2 linked regions of the Duganella dendranthematis genome follow. The protein of the gene in region 1 interacts with the protein of each later gene in a pairwise test. Links are inferred from orthologs where the notes say so. Each region holds a gene or a part of one and is shown on either strand. Other genes may lie near its edges. The genes, in order: nth and aceE.

Region 1 (3,227 bases):
AATTCCGTCATACAAAAAGCTACCCGTATCATTATCAAGGTTGGATCGTCGTTGGTCACCAACGATGGACGCGGGCTCGATCACGCCGCCATTGCGCGCTGGGCCTCGCAGATCGCCGGCCTGCGCGCGTTGGGCAAAGAGGTGGTGCTGGTGTCGTCCGGCGCGATTGCCGAAGGCATGCTGCGCCTGGGCTTCGAGCAGCGCCCGACCGATATCCACGAACTGCAAGCCTGCGCCGCCGTCGGCCAGATGGGCCTGGCGCAGATTTACGAAACCAGTTTCCGCGCGCACCAACTGGGCACCGCGCAGGTGCTGTTGACGCATGCCGACCTGGCCGACCGTGAGCGCTACCTGAATGCGCGCTCGACGCTGACCACCTTGCTGCGCCTGGGCGTGGTCCCGATCATCAACGAGAACGATACGGTGGTCACCGACGAAATCAAGTTCGGCGATAACGATACGCTGGGTGCGTTGGTCGCCAATCTGATCGAAGCCGATGCGCTGATTATTCTCACCGACCAGCAAGGTTTGTTCAGCGCCGATCCGCGCAAAGATCCGTCGGCGGTGCTGATCCAGCACGGCCGCGCCGGCGATGCGGCGCTGGAGGCGATGGCGGGAGGCGCCGGCAGCAGCCTGGGTCGCGGCGGCATGCTGACCAAGATCCTGGCGGCCAAGCGCGCCGCCAAGTCGGGCGCGCATACCGTGATCGCCTATGGCCGCGAGAATGAGGTGCTGGCGCGGCTGGCTGGTGGTGAGGTGATCGGCACTGAGCTGGCGGCGCAGACCGGTCATCTGACGGCGCGCAAGCAGTGGATGGCGGATCATTTGCACACCGCAGGCCAGGTGGTGCTGGACGCCGGCGCGGTGCAGAAGCTGACCGGCGAAGGCAAGTCGCTGCTGCCGATCGGCGTGGTGGAGGTGAAGGGCGAATTTGGCCGCGGCGCGGTGATCACGTGCGTGTCGGCGGACGGTGTGCCGGTGGCGCGTGGGCTGTCGAACTACACCAGCGCCGAGACGCGCCGCATCATGCGCAAGCCGTCGAGCGAGATCGAGGCGATCCTCGGCTTCGTCGAAGGGCAGGAACTGATCCACCGCGACAACCTGGTGCTGGTCTAACCCGCAGGGCCACACAAGGGTCTGACCCCGTACGGGGTCAGACCCCGCGTATGCGCACGCTTTGGGGGAGTGTCAGGCGTTCGTTGGCGCTGGCGTCTTGTTTCGGTAGTCGCACAAATCGATCTGGATACAGTTCCAGCATTCGGGTTTGCGCGCCTTGCAGGTGTAGCGGCCGTGCAGGATCAGCCAGTGGTGCGCATCTTGTAGAAACTCTTTCGGCACAAACTTCAGCAGCTTCTGTTCGACGATGTCGACATTCTTCCCCGGCGCCAGCCCGGTGCGGTTGGAAACGCGGAAGATGTGGGTGTCCACCGCCATGGTCGGCTGGCCGAACGCGGTATTCAGCACTACGTTGGCCGTCTTGCGGCCGACGCCTGGCAGGGCTTCCAGCGATTCGCGGTCTTCCGGCACTTCGCCGCCGTGCAGCTCGACCAGCATACGGCAGGTGGCCATGACATTCTTGGCCTTGGTCTTGTACAAGCCGATGGTCTGGATGTAGGTCCGCAATTCCTCTTCACCCATATCCAGTATGGCCTGCGGCGTATTCGCCACCGGGTACAGCTTGCGCGTGGCCTTGTTGACGCCGACGTCGGTGGCCTGCGCCGACAGCAGCACGGCGATCAGCAGTTCAAACGGTGTGGTGTACTCAAGTTCGGTTACAGGATGGGGATTGGCGGCGCGGAAGCGCACAAACATTTCGTAGCGTTTTGCTGCGTTCATTCTTGCTCTTGTTCTTTCTTCAGGCGCGTGCGCTCCATGGCGGCGGCGATGATGGCGCGCTTGCGTTCCAGCGCGGCGGCCGATGCGGCGTCGGCCGGTTCGATGGTGTTGACTTTCTCCAGCTTGGCCGCAGCCTTCTCCGCCAGGCGCGCGTCGTTCTCTTGCTTGTCGCGTTTGAGGCGGAACGTGCGGAAGTCGTGGCGTTCGCGCGCGGCGTCGGCGTCGGCTTGCGACCACGCGTCCCAGCCGGTGGTCTCGGTGATCGGGTACATGACGATGCAGTCGACCGGGCAAGGCGCCACGCACAAGTCGCAGCCGGTGCACAGCGACGGCGCCACGGTGTGCATCAATTTGGCGGCGCCGATGATGGCATCGACCGGGCAGGCCTGGATGCACAAGGTACAGCCGATGCACAGCGCTTCGTCGATGTAGGCCACCGCGCGCGGCCGCTCAAGGCCATTCACGGGATTCAGCGGGATGACCTTGCGGCCGGTGACCGACGACAGCCGGGCGATGCCCTCGGCGCCGCCGGGCGGGCACTGGTTGATGTCGGCCGCGCCAGCCGCGATGGCTTCCGCATACGGACGGCAGCCGTCGTAACCGCACTTGGTGCATTGCGTTTGCGGCAGGACGTCTTCGATGCGGTCGGCGAGGGTTTTGTCGGTAGACACGGCGTGGCGGATGGCGTTAAAGCGCCATTATAGTAAAACGCCCCGTCAGACGGGGCGTTATCCACACGATCAGCCGTGTTTCTTGATGAAGGCGGTGATTTCCGGACATACCATCTCGCGCCAGCGGCGGCCGGAGAAGATGCCGTAGTGGCCGGCGCCTTTGACCACCAGATCCTGCTGCTTGTCGGCCGGGATGTTGCTGCACAGGTCGTGCGCGGCCTGGGTCTGGCCGGCGCCGGAAATATCGTCCAGCTCACCTTCGACGGTGAACAGCGCCACCGACTTGATGTCGGCCGGCTTGACCAGCTTGCCGCCGACCAACCAGTCGCCCTTCGGCAGCGAAAACTCCTGGAACACCGTCTTGATGGTGTCCAGATAGTATTCGGCCGGCATGTCCAGCACGGCGTTGTACTCGTCGTAGAACTTGCGGTGCGCCTCGGCGGTTTCCTCGTCGCCCTTGACCAGGTGTTCGTAGAAATCGCGGTGACTCTGGGCGTGGCGGCTCGGGTTCATGGCGACGAAGCCGGCGTGCTGCAGGAAGCCCGGATACACCTTGCGGCCAAAGCCCGGATAGTTTGGCGGCACCGGATAGATCACGGTGTTTTCAAACCACGAGTATTTCTTCTCGGTGGCCAGGTTGTTGACGGCGGTCGGCGATTTGCGCGGGTCGATCGGGCCGCCCATCATGGTCATGGTCTTCGGCAGTTTCGGATCGTTGTC
Region 2 (3,519 bases), 2.8 Mb from region 1 along the record:
GCAGGCGCAGCGGCGGCGCCATCGGCCTCCAGCAGCAGCACCAGCGAACCCATGGCAACCTTCTCGCCAACCTTCACTTTGATCTCCTTCACCACGCCGGCGGCCGACGAAGGAATCTCCATGCTGGCCTTATCCGATTCAACGGTGATCAGCGACTGATCGACCTTGATGGTGTCGCCAACCTTGACCATCACTTCGATGATCTCAACTTCCTTGAAATCGCCGATATCCGGGACTTTAACTTCCACAATGCTCATAGCGTTTGCTCCGTATTTTTCTAAGCGGATTATTGGGTCACCGGATTTGGCTTGTTCGGATTGAGGTTGTACTTGGCCACAGCCTGTTCAACCACCGAAGCGTCGATCTTGCCTTCTTCCGACAGCGACTTCAGTGCGGCGACCGTGATGTAGTAACGGTTCACCTCAAAGAACTCGCGCAGCTTGGCGCGGCTGTCCGAACGGCCGAAACCATCGGTGCCCAGCACGCGGTAGGTGCGGTCTTTAGGAATGAAGGCGCGGATCTGTTCAGCAAACGCGCGCATGTAGTCAGTGGTCGCCACGATCGGACCGCTGGTGTCTTTCAGCAGTTGCGCCACGTATGGCACGCGCTGTTCTTTGGTCGGATTGACCAGGTTCCAGCGCTCGGCGTCCTGACCATCGCGCGCCACCAGTGTCAGCGAAGGAGCGGACCACACGTCGGCAGCGATGTTCCAGTCGTTCTTCAGCAGTTCAGCCGCGAAGATCGACTCACGCAGGATGGTGCCGGAGCCGATCAGCTGTACGCGCTGTTTCAGCGACTCGTCGCCTTGCTGCAGCAGGTACATACCTTTCAGGATGCCCTCTTCCTGGCCTGGCTTGATGCCTGGGTGTGGGTAGTTCTCGTTCATGATGGTGATGTAGTAGAACACGTCTTCCTGTTCTTCCACCATGCGGCGCATACCGTCTTGAATAATCACTGCCAGCTCGTGACCGAAGGTCGGGTCATACGGCATGCAGTTCGGCACAGCCGCTGCGAACAGGTGGCTATGACCATCTTCGTGCTGCAGGCCTTCGCCGTTCAGCGTCGTGCGGCCGGCGGTGCCGCCCATCAGGAAGCCGCGTGCGCGCATGTCGGCCGCTGCCCACACCAGATCGCCGATACGCTGCATACCGAACATCGAATAGTAGGTATAGAACGGGATCATCACGCGGTTGTTGGTCGAGTACGAGGTCGCCGCAGCGATCCACGAGCTCATACCACCGGCTTCATTGATACCTTCTTGCAGGATCTGGCCGGCCTTGTCTTCGCGGTAGTACATCACCTGGTCTTTATCGACCGGCTCGTACAACTGGCCTTGCTGGTTGAAGATACCGACCTGACGGAACAGACCTTCCATACCGAAGGTACGCGATTCATCGACCAGCACCGGCACGATGCGTGGGCCGACGCTCTGGTCTTTCAGCAGCGTGGTCAGGATACGTACGTAAGCCTGGGTCGACGACACTTCACGGCCTTCGGCGGTCGCGTCCAGCACGTTCTGGAAGGCGCTCAGCGGCGGTACGGTCAGTTTTTCGTCGGCTTGCTGGCGACGGGCCGGCAGGTAGCCGCCCAGCGCGGCGCGGCGCTCGTGCAGGTATTTGATTTCCGGTGCGTCGTCGGCTGGCTTGTAGAACGGGATGTCGGCCAGTTGATCGTCCGGAATCGGGATCGAGTAGCGGTCGCGCATTTCGCGCACGGCTTCGTCGGTCAGTTTCTTGGTGTTGTGCGCGGTGTTGCGTGCTTCGCCGTGCTTGCCCATGCCGAAGCCCTTGATGGTTTTCACCAGCAGGACGGTCGGTTGGCCTTTGTGTTCTTGCGCGACCTTGAAGGCGGCGTAGATCTTGTGCGGATCGTGACCGCCGCGGGTCAGGCGCCAGATGTCGTCGTCGGTCATGTTGGCAACCATCTCCAGCAGCTTTGGATGCTTGCCGAAGAAGTGCTTGCGCACGTAGGCGCCGTCTTTGGCCTTGTAGTTCTGGTACTCGCCGTCGACGGTGTCCATCATCACTTTGCGCAGGATGCCTTCTTTATCCTGTTGCAGCAGCGCGTCCCAGCCCGGACCCCAGATGACTTTGACCACGTTCCAGCCGGCGCCACGGAATTCGCCTTCCAGTTCCTGGATGATCTTGCCGTTGCCGCGCACCGGACCGTCCAGGCGCTGCAGGTTGCAGTTGACCACGATGACCAGGTTGTCCAGCTTCTCGCGCGCGGCCATGCCGATCGCGCCCAGCGATTCCGGTTCGTCCATCTCGCCGTCGCCGCAGAAGGCCCAGACTTTGCGGTCGGTGGTGTCGGCGATCGAGCGCGCGTGCAGGTATTTCAGGAAGCGTGCCTGATAAATCGCCATCAGCGGGCCCAGGCCCATCGAGACGGTCGGGAACTGCCAGAAGCTTGGCATCAGTTTCGGGTGCGGGTACGACGACAGGCCGCCACCGTCGACTTCGCGACGGAAGTGCAGCAGTTGGTCTTCGCTCAGGCGGCCTTCCAGGAAGGCGCGCGCGTAGACGCCAGGCGACGAGTGGCCCTGGATGTACAGCAGGTCGCCGCCGTGGTTTTCGCTCGGCGCTTTCCAGAAGTGGTTGAAGCCGATGCCCAGCATGTTGGCCAGCGAGGCGAACGAGGACAGGTGACCACCCAGGTCGCCGTCAACGCGGTTGGCCTTGACCACCATCGCCATGGCGTTCCAGCGCATCCACGAGCGCAGTTTTTCTTCGTATTCCAGGTTGCCCGGGCAGTGTTGCTCCTGGGACAGTGGAATCGTGTTGACGTAAGCGGTGTTGGCCGAGAACGGGATGTCCGAGCCGCTCTGGCGGGCCAGGTCGATCAGGCGTTCCAGCAGGTAGTGAGCACGATCAGGGCCCTCTTGTTCCAGCACTGAGGCCAGGGAATCCAACCATTCTTTAGTTTCTTGCGAATCCGGGTCGGTGTTTGCCGTTACCTGGTCAAGTTGAGCTGACATGTATTAAGTCTCCTGAGTTGAGATTGTGCCCCGAACCATGCGGCTTCCGGGTTGAGAGTTTGCTGATTATTTACTATTACTTTAATGATGTGTGGGGATTCTAGCAGCCTATTTTGCCTTTTTCAAATTACGATAAGGCATTTCATATTATGGGATTTCCCTATGAAAACCTTGTGCAGTGCAGCATTCGGCGATGGCGGAAAACGCGGCGGGATGGCCGCTGCCGCTTTATAATGCGGTTCTCCCTCTACCACTCTGGTTAAATCATGCCTGCTCAACTGATCGACGGAATCGCCCTCTCCCAAAAACTGCGCGCGGAAATTGCTGCACGTGCTGCAAAACTGACCGCCCAAGGCAAGCAGCCCGGCCTGGCCGTCATCATTGTCGGCGACGACCCGGCCAGCCACGTGTATGTACGCAACAAGGTCAAGGCTTGCGAGGACGCCGGTTTCTATTCGCTCAAGGATCAATACCCTGCGGATCTGAGCGAGGCTGCACTGCTGGAACGCATCGCCGCGCTGAACGCCGATCCGGCCATCCAC

Evidence for each region.
Region 2: the proteins of nth (region 1) and aceE interact in binary tests that used the Escherichia coli proteins (3 or more experiments, as listed by UniProt). The link is inferred for Duganella dendranthematis from one-to-one orthologs.

Annotation. Positions count from the first base shown.
Region 1 is NZ_CP051684.1:3,814,991-3,818,217, forward strand. Bases 13-2,917 are described here. They hold nth (endonuclease III), read right to left. Parts: upstream 1,837-2,917; coding sequence 1,189-1,836; downstream 13-1,188. Other genes in these bases: proB (glutamate 5-kinase), read left to right, coding at 13-1,116; rsxB (electron transport complex subunit RsxB), read right to left, coding at 1,833-2,507; HH213_RS17445 (polyhydroxyalkanoate depolymerase), read right to left, coding at 2,577-2,917. Also shown: more of proB, read left to right, coding at 1-12; more of HH213_RS17445, read right to left, coding at 2,918-3,227. UniProt on the Escherichia coli protein: DNA repair enzyme that has both DNA N-glycosylase activity and AP-lyase activity. The DNA N-glycosylase activity releases various damaged pyrimidines from DNA by cleaving the N-glycosidic bond, leaving an AP (apurinic/apyrimidinic) site.
Region 2 is NZ_CP051684.1:1,051,982-1,055,500, forward strand. What follows is about bases 87-3,283. They hold aceE (pyruvate dehydrogenase (acetyl-transferring), homodimeric type), read right to left. Parts: upstream 2,978-3,283; coding sequence 287-2,977; downstream 87-286. Other genes in these bases: aceF (dihydrolipoyllysine-residue acetyltransferase), read right to left, coding at 87-257; folD (bifunctional methylenetetrahydrofolate dehydrogenase/methenyltetrahydrofolate cyclohydrolase FolD), read left to right, coding at 3,244-3,283. Also shown: more of aceF, read right to left, coding at 1-86; more of folD, read left to right, coding at 3,284-3,519. UniProt on the Escherichia coli protein: Component of the pyruvate dehydrogenase (PDH) complex, that catalyzes the overall conversion of pyruvate to acetyl-CoA and CO(2).